2 regions of the Acidithiobacillus acidisediminis genome follow, and region 2 is predicted to be linked to the other one. Evidence: riboswitches for the same ligand, from Rfam matches in the RefSeq annotation. Region 2 holds a riboswitch; the other holds the start of a gene.
The links. Region 2 has a riboswitch for fluoride ahead of M5D89_RS04160 (hypothetical protein). Riboswitches for the same ligand answer to the same signal wherever they lie in the genome.
Positions count from the first base shown of each region.

Region 1 (7,219 bases), 1.4 Mb from region 2:
AACAAGAGGACTCCACGCCTCTGGTGGAACGCATTCTTTGGGTGAACCCAACCGCAACCGACCTGGTCAGCATCCAATTGGATGAACCGCTCGCCCTCCCCGTCTGGAAAAGGTTGGCGGATATAGAGGAGGCGCTAGCTAACGGTTCTGCCATCATTCGGGTAGCGGATCCTTATGCGCATAGATTGCACCCGCCGGAGTCTTTTCTCCTCAAGCATAGACAGCGTCGCGATGCTGCCTGGAAGGTCATAGAAGATATGGTGAGCCGCGTACCGGATATTTACGATGAGACGATCCGTGGCGGCTTGGTAGCTGACGCGGCAAATCAGCACTCCGTTCACAAGATGACGGTCTATAAATATCTTCGCAGGTTCTGGTGGGGTGGTATGGTGAAAAATGCCCTTCTGCCGAGCTACGAACGCAGTGGAGGACCAGGCAAAGAAAAATCTGCCAATAGTGCATCTAAGCGGGGGCGACCAACAAAGGCGACGGTGTTGCGGGATGCCCCGCCGGGAATTAATGTCGATGACAGCATCCGTAGAATATTTTCAGTAGCCTTTCGCCTTTATGTTGATACCAATAAAGCCCCTACACTGAAGCGCGCATATTCCCTAATGCTGAGCAATTATTTCAATGTTGGCTTTGAAGTAAAGGGAGGCGTACGTGTACCCGTTTTACCGCCCTCTCACCAGTTACCCACATTGGAGCAATTCCGATACTGGTACAAGAAACAGCAGGACATCGAAGCTTCGTTTACCAAGAGAGAGGGCGCGAGACGCTTTGCGCTCAAGCGGCGCCCTGTGCTGGGTAGTTCCACGAAAATGGCTTTTGGCCCGGGTTCCATATACCAAATCGATGCTACCATAGCGGACGTATACTTGGTGAGCGGCTTGAATCGGTCTCAAATTATTGGCCGTCCAGTAGTGTATGTTGTTATCGATGTCCTGAGTCGCATGATCACCGGACTGTATGTGGGGCTTGAAGGACCGAGCTGGTTAGGTGCGATGATGGCGTTAGCTAATGCGGCGAGCGATAAAAAGGCGTTTTGCAGCAAATATGGAATCTCCATATCGGATGAGGACTGGCCGTGCAAGAATCTTCCTATGGAGATCCTTGCGGATCGCGGCGAATTACTGAGTAGGCACGCCGATGAACTGACAGATTCGTTAAACATTACGGTGGCGAATGCGCCGCCCTTTCGTGCCGACTGGAAGGGTATAGTGGAGCAGCAGTTCCGAATTGCCAATGAACGAGTGATCCATTGGGTACCTGGGGCCGTGCGGCGTGTCGCAAGAGAACGTGGTGATCTGGACTATCGTTTAGACGCAAAACTGGATCTTAACGCGTTCACAGAAATTATGATCTATAATACGCTGAGTTATAATAAAATGCACTGGATGGAATGGTATCGCCATGATGAATTTCAAATTCAGTCCGCGGTGGATCCTTTTCCGCGCACCCTCTGGAACTGGGGAATTGAGCATCGTAGCGGATTCTTACGAACCCGACCTCAGGAGGCCGTGTTGCTGGCCCTAATGCCAAGAGGCGAAGCCTCCGTAACCCATTTAGGCATCAAATGGCAGGGATTATATTACACCAGCGAGATCGCTATTCGCGAACAATGGTTCATACGTGCAAGGGCGACGCGCACATGGAAGGTTTCGGTGGCGTATGATCCAAGAAATATTGAGATGATCTATATTGTTCAGCCCAAAGGCGGTATTGAAGCTTGCCACCTACTGGAGAAGAATCAGGACTTCGCGGGGTATATGGTTGAGGAAGTGCAGGACTACGTGGCGGATCGCAAGCTCCGAAAAGCGGAGATCAAAACGGATATTCTGCAAGAACGGGCTGAGTTTATGGCCCAAGTAGATGCGGTTGTGACAGCGCAGGAAAATCTGACTGAGGGTGCTGTGTCCACTGACCAGAGCAACCATAAGCGTGTAAAGGATATCCGTCAGAATCGACGGGAAGAACGAGAACGTGTCCGGAAGGCGGAAGCATGGGAACTAGCGGAACACCCTGGTACACCAAGGAAAATCGGCGGCGGTTCGCAGTCAAATGCAAGCGCTTCTTCGAGTACGGTTGAGTCGCGCAAAAGAGGGTTTTTAAATATCCTGAAGCAAACGCGGAAGAGCGATTAAACGGAGGGCTCCGCGTTCGCTCAGGTGGGCCGTACCAATCCCAGTTCCTGGTACAGGTACTTGTGCGGGAAGTGCTCAGAAACGGATCGGTCTGCAAAACGCGTGTTTACCAGCGAAGCTGGCGGCGGTACCCAGTTCTTCCTCGATCCGCAGCAACTGGTTGTATTTGGCCACCCGTTCGCCACGCGCCGGAGCACCCGACTTCAGATGCCCGGTATCCAGGGCGACGGTGAGGTCGGCGATGAAATCATCGGTGGTTTCGCCGGAGCGATGCGAGACAAAGGCCCCCCAGCCGTGATATTGCGCCAGCCGTGTGGCGGTGATGGTCTCGGTCACCGTACCGATCTGATTGAGTTTGATGAGGGTGGCGTTGGCAATATTGTCTTCCATGGCGCGGGCGATGATTTTGGGGTTGGTGCAGAAAATATCGTCGCCGACCAGTTCGATGACGCCGCCGAGCCTTTCATTCAGCAACTTCCAGCTCTCCCAGTCGTTTTCGGCGAGACCATCTTCGAGCAGGACCACAGGGTAGTTACGGACGATCTCTTCGTAGTAGGCCACCATTTCGGCACTGCTGATGGCACGCTTCTCGGTGCGTAGCTGGTAGGTGCCATCCTTGAAGAACTCCGAGGAGGCGGGGTCGATGGCGATGCCGGCGTCCCGGCCTGGTTCAAAGCCCGCCTTACGGATGGCGTCCAGCAACAAATCATAGGATTCATGGTTGGAGGATACCATCGGCGCAAAACCGCCTTCATCACCGATGCCGACCGAGAGATGTTTTCCCAGCAGAACAGATTGCAGGGCATGGTAGATTTCCGCCCCCCAGCGCAGGGCTTCACGGAAATTGCCGGCACCGTAGGGTACCAGCATGCATTCCTGGAAGTCGGCGCCTTGCCAGTGGGCATGCACGCCACCATTGAGCACATTGAAGCAGGGGACGGGCAGACGGGTGGCACCGGGGCCGCCCAGATAGGCATAGAGGGGCAGATCGCTGTAATCAGCGGCAGCACGGGCACAGGCCATGGAAACGCCGAGCAGGGCATTGGCGCCCAGCCGACTTTTGTTCTCAGTGCCGTCCAGGCCGATGAGGGTGTCGTCGATGGCCTTTTGTTCCCGGACATCCAGATCCTGCAGGTCCGGGGCGATGATTTCTTCAATGTTCCGAATGACTTTTTCTACACCCTTGCCGCCATAGCGGTGAGCATCGCCGTCGCGCAGCTCGACGGCTTCCTTGCTGCCGGTGGAGGCGCCGGAAGGTGCTGCCGCGCGGGCGCGGGTTCCATCGACCAGAAATACTTCCACTTCCACCGTGGGATTCCCTCGTGAGTCCAAAATTTCGCGGGCGATGATGTCTTCAATACGGCTGTCCATAAATGCTCCTGTCTCGCCGATTTTGCGTGGCGCAACTATCGGTAGTAAACGAGAAAAATTAGTAGGGTGTCAAACATGGGTTAATTGAGGTAGGTCAACTGCACTGTGAATCTCGCGCAGCATGTCATCATCACTAATCTATGGAAACCCAGTTCCGAAAAGCACTCGAACGTGCGAGTAACGGCACAACTGAATGAAGCACTATATGTTAATTGTAACACGTTATTTTAAATTACTTTTTTACTGCTTGACCCGGCCATCACTCTTTACTACCATAAGCAATTCGAGTGGCGATGGAGTCCGCCCAATAACCGCCTTTATAGGCTAATGACTGCTACTGATCCTGACCGCAAGGTCGGGCGGTGGGGAGTTGGAAGCCATATAAAGGGGAAGGCATGCTCGGCGATATCGTCTTGCAGTGTGGACAAGTCTTGACGGTGTTTTTGTTATCACCGCTCTTGCACGGCTTCATGGTCACCATGGAAGAGCGCGTTCAGCGCGGACAGGGTCCTTCCATTTTCCAGCCCTATCGGGATCTCTGGAAACTTTTCCACAAAACTCTGCTGATACCGGAATCTGCGTCCTGGGTGTTTTTCTGGGCGCCGGTGGTGGCTTTTACCGCCATGCTCATCGTGCCGATGCTGATTCCGGTGCTGACCAATTTCCCCCTGCCCCTGTCCGATATGGGGGATATCCTCGGTGGCGGACTCATCCTGACCCTTGGTGGCTTTTTCATCCTGCTGGCCGGGCTGGATACGGGTCAGCCCTTCGGTGGACTGGGTTCCAGCCGCGCGGTGATGCTCGCCATCCTCGCCGAACCAACCCTGATCCTAGTCTTTGTGGGTATCACTTTTCTCGATCACTCCATGCTGCCCTTCGTCGCCAATCACCTGCTGGCGCAGCATCCGGTAGCCTACTGGAGCCCGGCGCATATCTTTCTGATCTTCGCTTTTTTCATCCTGCTGACGGTGGAAACGGACCGCCTGCCCATCCACTCCACCATCCCTTACGAGATTTACATGATCGACGAGGCGCGGATTCTGGAGTATTCCGGGCCATTGCTGGCCCTGCTGAAGTGGGCAAGCTGGATGAAGCAGTTTTTGCTCTACACCATTTTTCTCAACGTCTTTTTCTTTCCGTGGGGATTGTCCACGACGGGCAGCCTGGGTTCGGTGCTGCTCGCCTTGCTTATCATACTGGCCAAATATGGCGCGGTGGGGCTGGTGATGGTGGCCGTGGACACGCTGCAGTCGCGACTACGCTTCTACCGTTATCAGGAGCCGCTGGCGCTGTCCTTTCTCTTTGCCGTGCTGGCCATCGTGGCTGATCAGCTTTAGGAGGGTGCGATGCTGATCTTTCATCTGGGTCCCCTGGCCGCTTCCCTGTTCAGTCTGCTGGCGATTCTGGCGCTGGTGCTGTCCTTCGTGATGCTGGCATCCCATTGGCTGAAGAATCATGTTTATGCTTTTGCGGCGGAATCCTGGACCATCGCGGCCATTTCCGCCTCCATCGGCTATTACGGGCATTATCCAGAACTCTACATCATCGCTGTTCTGACGGCGATTTTTCGCGGGACCATGCTCCCTTATCTGGTGCTGCGACTGGTCAACCGGCTGGATATTCAACGCGAGTTCACCCCGCTGCTCAAGCCTTCCTCCAGCATGGTCCTCGGCGCGGCGCTGGTGATTTTTTCCTATGAAGTCGCAAGACAACTAGGAGTGGCGCTACACCTGACCGACAATATCGCGGTGTTGGCCCTGACCTGCATGTTCAGCCTCAAACTCATCGGCTTTTTGATGATGATCCTGCGCTCCGAGGCCATCAGCCATATTCTGGGGCTGCTGGTGATTGAGAACGGCATTTTTCTCGGCTCGCAGATTCTGGTGCCTGGCATGCCGGACCTCCTGGAGCTGGTGATCATTTTCGATCTGCTGATCATTGTCATGGCCTTCGGCATGCTGGTGCGCCTCCTCAAAGTACACGCCGGAACCACCAGCAGCCGCGGCCTGCAAAAGCTGGTGGGCTGAGATGGTGAATTTCGACGCACTCATCGCAGCACTGTGGATCATACCCGCAGTGGCCATCCTGCTGATGCTGGCGATCCGCCGTCCACACTGGGCGGAGTACATCAACTTCGGCAACTCCGTCGTAGTTTTCGGACTCACCCTGGCGATGCTGGTGGCGGTGCCCGACAAGACGCTGGTGACCGGTGCCCAGTTGATCCTGCTCACCCCGCTGGGGGCCTGGGTACTGTTTTGCGTGGGTCTGGTCTATCTGCTGGCATCCATTTATGCCATTGGCTACATGCGCCTGCTGCCGGAAGAAAAACCCCGGCTCCATAAGTATTATGCCTTGCAAGCGAGTTTTGCCCTGACCATGCTGATCGCGCCGCTGATGAACAACCCCGGGATCTTCTGGATTGCCATCGACTTCACCACCATCGTCAGCGCCTTTCTGGTGGGCTTTGAGCGCGAGGCGGAGTGTATCGAGGCGGCGTGGAAGTATCTGATCATCGTTTCCGCGGGTCTGGCGTTGGCGCTGCTCGGCATCATTCTCTTCTACTGGGGTGGCACCTTTACCTTAGGACCGACCTATGCCCTGACCTGGGCTAATCTACGGGAAGTGGCGCCGCAGGTGCCGGAGACGCTGCTCTTTCTCGCCTTTCTGCTCACCCTGGTGGGCTTCGGCACCAAGGTGGGTCTGGCACCCATGCACACCTGGCTGCCCGATGCCCACAGCGAAGGCCCGGCGCCGGTTTCCGCCATGCTTTCCGGGGCGTTGCTGAATATCGCCCTGCTCGGCATCTACCGGTTTCTGTCCATCGTCGATAGCGGTGGTTATAGCGTGATGGGGCATACGGCACTGCTGGTGCTGGGCGTCATTTCACTCTTCATCGCCGGAATGTTCATCGTCCGGCAGGATGGGGCCAAGCGCATGCTCGCCTATTCCTCCCTGGAACACATGGGAGTGCTGGCCATCGGCTTCGGTTTCGGCGGTCCCCTGGCCTTCGCCGGGGCCATGTATCACATGATCAACCATTCCCTGACCAAATCCATGATGTTTTTCGGCGCTGGCAACATGATGCGCGCCTATGGCACCAAGTCCATGAGCCAGATGCGACGGGTATTGCGTTATTACCCGGTCAGTGGCGCGCTCTGGCTGCTGGGGGCGGTAGCGATTACCGGAGCGCCGCCTTTCGGGCTTTTCCTCTCGGAAATCACCATTCTGCGCGGCGGCATCCTGAGTGCCAATCCGTGGGCCGTGTGGCTGATGGCGACTCTGCTGATCCTTATTTTTATTGCCTTCATGAACCACTTCCGGCGCATGATCTGGGGGCCGGAACCGGAGCCCGGCGCGGCCCCAACCCTCAGGCTGTCCGTCTGGAATACCCTGCCCATGTGGCTGGCCTTTGTACCGATTCTGGTACTTGGGCTGTGGTGGCCGGAAGGGCTGTGGCATTTCTTTCAGCAGGCTTTTCGGGTGCAACCATGAGTGCGGCCATGACCTATAACGATTGCGAACGGCGCCAGATATCGGCAGCGGAGCTCACGGCGGTCGCCACCGACTGCATAGCCGCCGGGATGCGCTTTCAGATGGCCTGGCATGACTGGGAGGATGGTGTCTGTCTTGTGCGCTATCTGATCAGCCAAGGCAACCGGGCACCTTTTCTGCTGTTGGAGTTGCGTGCGGAGGAAACCTGGCCG
Region 1 covers NZ_JALQCS010000001.1:2,203,085-2,210,303, reverse strand. Annotated here, with positions in the region: gene M5D89_RS11095 (Mu transposase C-terminal domain-containing protein) at 1-2,144, shown strand, start outside; gene eno (phosphopyruvate hydratase) at 2,220-3,515, opposite strand; fluoride riboswitch at 3,796-3,859, shown strand; gene M5D89_RS11085 (respiratory chain complex I subunit 1 family protein) at 3,911-4,852, shown strand; gene M5D89_RS11080 (hydrogenase) at 4,862-5,542, shown strand; gene M5D89_RS11075 (proton-conducting transporter transmembrane domain-containing protein) at 5,544-7,007, shown strand; gene M5D89_RS11070 (hydrogenase large subunit) at 7,016-7,219, shown strand, end outside.
Region 1: linked by a shared signal. The riboswitch ahead of M5D89_RS11085 (respiratory chain complex I subunit 1 family protein) and the one ahead of M5D89_RS04160 (hypothetical protein) in region 2 are both predicted to bind fluoride.

Region 2 (7,219 bases):
TGGTGAAAAAAAGCCCGCGCTTTGCGGCAACAGAAGGGATCAGCCCGGTCTTGCGACGCGCTTTGCTGGCGGCGCTGGTGATCTGGTTTGGCATCTTTTGCGGCTACTATTTTTTTAGCCGTGGGCTCGATCTTGTGCCAGGTCCCTTGGGCGCGAGCTTAGTCAACTGGGATGCCAAATGGTATCTGGATATCGCCCGTCACGGCTACAGTTACCAGGCACACTCCCCCGTCGGACAAAATATTGTCTTTTTCCCACTCTATCCCTTTCTCCTGGCTACGCTGGGTCAGATTTTTCCCCTGCCCTTGGCGCCCCTGGGGATTTTGCTCGCTGCTGCGACGGGAATTCTTTCCCTCTTTCTTTTCCATCGCTTCGCACGCGAGGCCCTGGGGCCGGTAGGCGCGGATTGGGCAAGCTGGGCCTACGCGCTGTATCCGGCGGCGTTTTTCTTCGCCAGTGACTACCCTACGAGTCTCATGAATGCCCTCGCTTTGCTCGCCCTCATCCATTGGCGACGCGGCGAGCAGGGCAAAAGCGCTTTCTGGCTGGGGATCGGGAGCGCCAGCGGCCCCTTGATGGCTTTTTTTGCCTTTGCCCTGTGGCTACTGCTGGCCGTGGAACGTTGGCGAGATCGACACTGGCGCGGCCTTGGCGAATCGTTGTTGCTGGGCATCCTGGCCTGTAGCGGCCTACTGGCCTTCATCGTCTATCAATATCTGGCGCTGCATGCGCCCCTGGCCTTCATCCATGGACATGCATCCTACCTGGGCGAATTGTCCCCCGGCCAAAAGCTGCTGCATATCCTCCAGCTCTACCCCTTTTGGGGAGCGGATTACACCCCAATGTGGCAGGCCCTGGCCGGACAGGTCACGGTGCTGAACCCGGCGCGCTCTGTGTATTTTCTGCTGAATGCCATCACCTTGGCCATCAATCTGCTGGCGTTGCTGTTGTTCCTCTGGCGCCGCGAGTGGGCCTGGGCATGGCTGACGCTGGTGCTGGTCATTGCCTACCTGTGGTTTCAGGGTGCGTCGCAGGGTCCAGTTTCTTCGTACCGGCTCTTGTATCTCAATCTTCCGCTCTTCCTCCTGGCCGGACGATTGCTGCTTTGGCGTCGGCAGGCCGGTTATGTCGCGCTAGGCTTCAGCGCAGTAGCGCTATTCTTGCAGTCGGCATTTTTTGTTTCTGGACACTGGGCCTTTTGATTCCATACGGAACGAATCATAAGCAAAGCATATAGATTGCTAACTCCCTGATGTTTGATGCACTCCCTGGGTGCGGTGCTGCGGCGCCGTAAATTTCGCAAGATTTCCGTTGACACAAACGCCGCGCTCTCCTAGCCTAAAAAAAGGCGATGAAGTCCGCCTGGAACCGCCCCTTGTGGCTAATGACTTCTACCCACCCCCGCGCTGGCGGGGCAGGTAGATTGTTTTGCGAAAGCAGGGGGGAGGTATGGTCAAAAACATCGTATTGCAGGTGTCCCGGGCCCTGACGGCTGCCATTGCCTTGGCGACCATGATTAAACGGCGGCGGGTGCCGGTCTGGGGCCGCGGGCTGCGCCAGATTCCTGCGGAAAATGCCGTGACTTCCTTGGCCGTCACCAACGCCCTGCGGGTCTCTTGCCCCTTTGTCTACCGACCGGAAAATCGCCTGGAGCGATCCCATAGCGGGCGCGAGTATTTTGTCCGCGAACTGCATTTCAATGACAGCGAGGTACCGGTTTTTGGTCCTTGGCTCTTTCGCCCTGCAGTACGTATTGTGCAATTCCTCAGCGATCGTATTGGTTTGGTACTACAGAATGGCTCTCTGAATGTCTATTTGGGCTATATTGGGATGCTGCTGATCGTTATCTTTGCGAGTGTTTTCTATATTTGAAGCAGGAGACTTCTTATCATGTACGCCACCTTCGGATTCATAGCGATTTTTGCCGTTCTTGGTGCCTGGGCACGCTATGGCCAAACCCTTCTCGTCCAGTCCGTCTTTGGCCGCGATTTTCCCTGGGCCACCCTGAGCATCAACGTGATGGGCTGTTTTATTATGGGATTTCTGTTCTTCGAGACCCTGGAGCGCATCTCCATTAACCCGGAACTACGCACCGGCATGCTGACGGGGGGCTTGGGGGCGTACACCACCTTCTCTACCTTTTCTCTGGAGACCTTGGTGCTCTTTGAAAATGGGGAATCAGCAAAAGCACTGATCTACATGTTCGCATCGTTGTTTCTGTGTGTGGCAGCGACATTTGCCGGGGGTTGGATTTCGCGCAGTATCTGAACCATTTTTGTGAGGTGAAACATGACGACGGTATCGGTGGTACGGATTTATATCAAGGAAGGGGATAAACACGACGGGCATAATTTGATGGAAGAAATCTTCCGTATGCTCCATGACCAATACAAGGTGCATGGGGTAACGGCCTTCCGTGGCATTGCGGGCTTTGGTAGCAAGGGCACAGTGCACGCAGATGACATCTTGCGCCTGAATGTCCATCTGCCCCTGGTGCTGGAGTTCTTTGACGAGCCCGAGACCGTGGACGCCGTCATGCCCCATCTGCAGGAATTGGTGCCTGTCAATCACATCCTACGCTGGGAAGCGGATTGCGGTTGTCCGTGAATCACCACTATTGCCCCCTCTGCTATGCCGAGATCCCCATCGGCAGCGTGCGCTGTCCGGCCTGTGGCCGCGACATTGAGGCATGGGAGCGCAATACGCCCTATTTCGACCGCTTGGTCTGGGCCTTGCGCAATCCCCATCCCGAGGTTCGCATGGGGGCCATCCTGAGCCTGCAGAACCAGCACAACCCGGCCGCTGCCCTGCCTCTGGCGGAATGCGCACTGCAGTCCGCGGTGGATGTGGTGCAGGGTCTGGCGGTGGTGGAGGCCCTGGCCCATCTCCCCGACGACAGCGATCGGCAACAAGCCCTGAAACGTCTGAGGGATCATCCCACACATGCCGTGCGCGAAGCCGCTCGGCAGATACTGGCACGCGGCCCCATCCCATCCCATCCCATCCCATCCCATCAGGACAAGAACTAAACTGAAAGGACGCAGACAACACACTGGCTTCACGGATTCAAAAAAGGAGAGTTGAGTGGATTTACGCAAGAACTTTCTCGATCACGTCAAAAAAGGCCTGGGCGGACATGAACTCCCCCTGCGGCTTGTTTTTTGGGATGGCCACGCCTATGACTTCGCTGACAACCCCATCGTCACCATGCATCTCAAGTCGGCCAAGGTGGTGACCAGCCTGCTTATGGGGAGCGCCCTGGACGTGCTGGGCGAGGGCTATGTAGAGGGCGACATCGATATCGAGGGACGTTACCAAGACATCCTGGCGGTCGCCGAAGGTCTCAGTAACGCCTTTCCCAGTAAAAAAAGTTCCAAGACCGGGATCATCCGCAAGGCCCTGCACAGCAAGAACAAAGACAAAGAGGCGATCCACTACCACTACGACGTCTCCAATGATTTTTACCAACTCTGGCTGGATCGCAACTTGGTCTATTCCTGCGGCTACTTCAAGACGGGAGAAGAAGACATCGACACGGCCCAGGAGCAAAAGCTCGACCACATCTGCCGCAAGCTCCATCTGCGGCCGGGCGAAAAGCTCCTCGACATCGGCTGCGGCTGGGGCGGGCTGTTGAGCTGGGCGGCCCGGCATTACGGCATCCAGGGCGTGGGCGTGACCCTGAGTGAAGAACAGTTCGCCTTTGCTCAGGCACGCATGGAGCGCGAGGGTCTGGCCGACAAGGTGGAGATTCGCCTGCAGGATTATCGCGACATTCCCGAGCGGGAGCATTTCGACAAGGTCAGCTCCGTTGGCATGTTCGAGCATGTGGGGCGGGCCAAGCTGCCGGAGTATTTCGATGTCATCCAGCGCGTGCTGAAGGAGGGGGGTTGGGTCATGAATCATGGCATCACCGCTGCATCCAAAGACGACGATGGAGATCATCACTCGGGCAGCGATTTCATCGACAAATACGTCTTCCCCGATGGGGAGATTCCCCATCTCTGGCGCGTGGTGCGGGACATGGCTGGAGCCAATCTGGAAGTCCTGGATGTGGAGAACCTGCGCCCGCACTATGCCCAGACCCTGATCCATTGGGTACGTCGTCTTGAAGCGCGCAAGGCTGAGGCCCTGACCCTGGTCAGCGACAAGACCTATCGCATCTGGGCCATCTATATGGCGGGCTGCGCCTACGGCTTCTGGCGCAACTGGTCAGCGCTGCACCAAGTGCTGGCGGTCAAGCAGAGCGGCGAGGAGCTGACCCCCCGCCCCTGGGAACGGCGGTATCAGTACGTTGACAACGATCCATTCCGTTTAGCCGAACCCGACTGGGGGGAGGTCTGATGGCACAGCAGATACAATCCATTACCCTCGTGCGCCACGGCACGACCGAGTGGGCCGCCTCCGGGCGGCACACCTCCATTACCGATATCGACCTCACCGCTCAGGGGCGGGAAGAAGCCAAGGCCCTGTGGCAATATTTTGAGCGTGGCAAACACCATTTTGACGGCATCTATTCCAGCCCGCTGCGTCGCGCCCATCACACCGCCGTCCTGGCCGGATTCGCGCCCCAAATCCACGACGGTCTGCACGAGTGGCGCTATGGTCGTTACGAGGGCAAGACCACGCCAGAAATCCATCAGGAAGATCCCCAATGGACCATCTTCCGCTGTGGCGCCCCCGAGGGAGAAAGTCGGGAACAGATTCAAGCCCGTTGCCAGCAGGTTCTGCACGATTGGAGAACTGCTGGCCACGAGCACATCCTCTGCTTTGCCCATGGGCATATCCTGCGCGCGCTGGCCTGCTGCTGGCTGGGCCTGGGTCTGGATTTTGGAGACCATTTGCATCTGGATGCAGCGAGTATTTCCCGTCTAGGCTGGGAACATACCAGTCCGGCGATTACCTTGTGGAATCAGCGGCTCGATACGCGCATGTAGCACGCGTCATCAGTACCCGAAAATTGAACTATACTTAAAGTAGATTAGGCAAATTGGAGGGTGAATAATGAAACTGGTGGATTCTCCAAAAGAGACCATTCGTATTGAATTCCAGAAGAAAGATCTGAACAAGATTGTGGAACCGATCATCAAACATGCCGAGAACTTTTCTTCGGTGCCGCTGGATATGGCATACCTTCTGGGCGAGCAGGATTACCGTATTGATGACCATTTCCAACAACCCAAAGGCGTATTTGATTGAGGAGGGGAAGATGAAGATCGTAAGCGAAGATGCCGAGAGCACCGTCTTGGAAATGCGCATGGACGAAGCGCGCGAAGTTGCTGCAGAACTCGACAAGAACGCCAAAATCGTCGGTGCGGCAGGGGCAGAACTGCGTAAGCTCCTACCCGAAAGCGCCGAGTCTCCCTCGGGAGCAACCCGCTACGAGTATAGCGGTGCGCACGACCTCTAGCCCCCCAACGTAAGCGGACTAACCTACGGCTCAGCGCACCCCTAAAATCCAACCCTCGAAGGGGGCATCTTGCGCTTCCTCTGGGCTGAGGACGGGGTGGAAGTAGTCCGCCAAATCGCCTTGCTGATCAAATAAACGCAGGGACTCCGCCACGGCATACGCATCCTGCTGATCCGGGCTGCGTCCCTCGCGCGAATAACGGCCACTCCACAGGGAAGGGTAGCATTCTGCTACCACATGGGTTGCCGGCGGTGGCGTCCAACCATCAAAGGGCCACCAATGCACAGTCGCACCCAGCACCGTGCGCAACTGCGCCAGCCAAGGCAGGCCGGCATGGGTGGACTTGGCCACGGAACCCGGCACATCAAAATGAAAAACCGACTTCGCGCGAGCACGCAGCTCGCAGTGACGGCGCCAGCGGGCGTTACCGACGCGCAATTGTCCAGCGGCACCACGCCGTAACCGGTCTCTCAGCGGCGTTCTTCCCCCCTCCATTGGCATGAGGCAGGATGGCTTATTGCCTGGTCGGGATTGAGGTGGGCGGTGGAATCAGCGGTGTTGCTGGAAGCGGTGCAGATCGGAGCGCAGGGGTGCCTGGGCAAAGTGCTCTTTCCACAGACGAGGGGTGAGTTGGGCCACGTCCTTGGCCGGATGCTGACCGACCCGCTGCAGGACGTCTACGAGATAATCGTAGGGATCGATCCCCTGCAGGCGGCAGGTACTGAGCAGACTCTGGATGATACCGAGATGCTCTGCACCAAGTTCAGTCCAGCAGAAGAGCCAGTTTTTTCTCCCCAAGGGAATGGGTCGGATCTGGCACTCGATGTGGTTGGTGTCGATGGGCACGTCAGGTTCTTCCAGAAAGACCTGCAGCGGCCCCTTGCGACTGTGGACGTAGGCGAGGGCCTTGGTGAAGGGATTGCTGGGTAGCAAGGCCGTATCCGTCAGCTGCTGTTCGACCCAAGTGAAGAACTGGGCGACCCGGGGGCGGCTATGGGTATAGCGATAGTGCCGCTTGTCCGCACCGCTCAATCCTTGGCTGCGAATCTCATCTTCGACGCGATAGAACGCCCGGATCTGCTCCAGGGCCTCGGCCACCCTTTCCGGGGCGTGGGCCTCGGCACGCACGAACTCCCGTCGGCTGTGGGCCCAGCACTGGGCATGGATCAGCCCCGCGTTTTCTTTCTGGAAGCGGGCATAAGCGGCATAGCCATCGCTCAGGAGCACCGTACCCGGCGCCAAGGGGCCCAAGAGCTCCCGGATGTGGATGGTGCCCCGGCTTTCGGCATAGGGAAAGCAGATCTCCTGGGCATCGCCAAAGACCGGCCAGAAGTACCCTTGGTGCATCTTGCCCTTTTCCCGGCGTCCCGCCTTGATGGGGGTCTCGTCCATAGTCAGCACGCGAGACTGGCGAATGCTCTCAAACTGGGCCGTATAGATGGGGGACAGGAGCAGAATGGACCGTTGCACGAGATCGGTGAGCCAAGAGCGACTGACCCGCAGGCCTTGGGCCACCATCCGCTGATGCTGCCGATAGAGCGGCAAGTGGTACAGGAACTTATCCGTCAGGATTCCCGCCAGCAGGCTGACATCGGCCCGGCTGCCGTCCAGAACCCCCATGGGAGCCGGGGCGGTGTGCAGGGTCTCCGATTCCCGGAGCTTGACCACCGGCCGCTCGTATTTGAGGACGACATAGCTGCCTGGCCGCTGGGCCAGGCGGTAGCTGACCTTGGTATCGATGATCTCGCAGGCGTCGGGATCGAGGCCTGCGATCTCGGGAGCCGGGAGGGTGATGGTTTCGGTAGGTACCCG
Region 2 covers NZ_JALQCS010000001.1:808,823-816,041, reverse strand. Annotated here, with positions in the region: gene M5D89_RS04165 (mannosyltransferase family protein) at 1-1,202, shown strand, start outside; fluoride riboswitch at 1,339-1,401, shown strand; gene M5D89_RS04160 (hypothetical protein) at 1,450-1,872, shown strand; gene crcB (fluoride efflux transporter CrcB) at 1,891-2,268, shown strand; gene M5D89_RS04150 (DUF190 domain-containing protein) at 2,290-2,607, shown strand; gene M5D89_RS04145 (HEAT repeat domain-containing protein) at 2,604-3,029, shown strand; gene M5D89_RS04140 (class I SAM-dependent methyltransferase) at 3,085-4,341, shown strand; gene M5D89_RS04135 (histidine phosphatase family protein) at 4,341-4,934, shown strand; gene M5D89_RS04130 (hypothetical protein) at 5,002-5,196, shown strand; gene M5D89_RS04125 (hypothetical protein) at 5,207-5,407, shown strand; gene M5D89_RS04120 (hypothetical protein) at 5,438-5,908, opposite strand; gene tnpC (IS66 family transposase) at 5,957-7,219, opposite strand, start outside.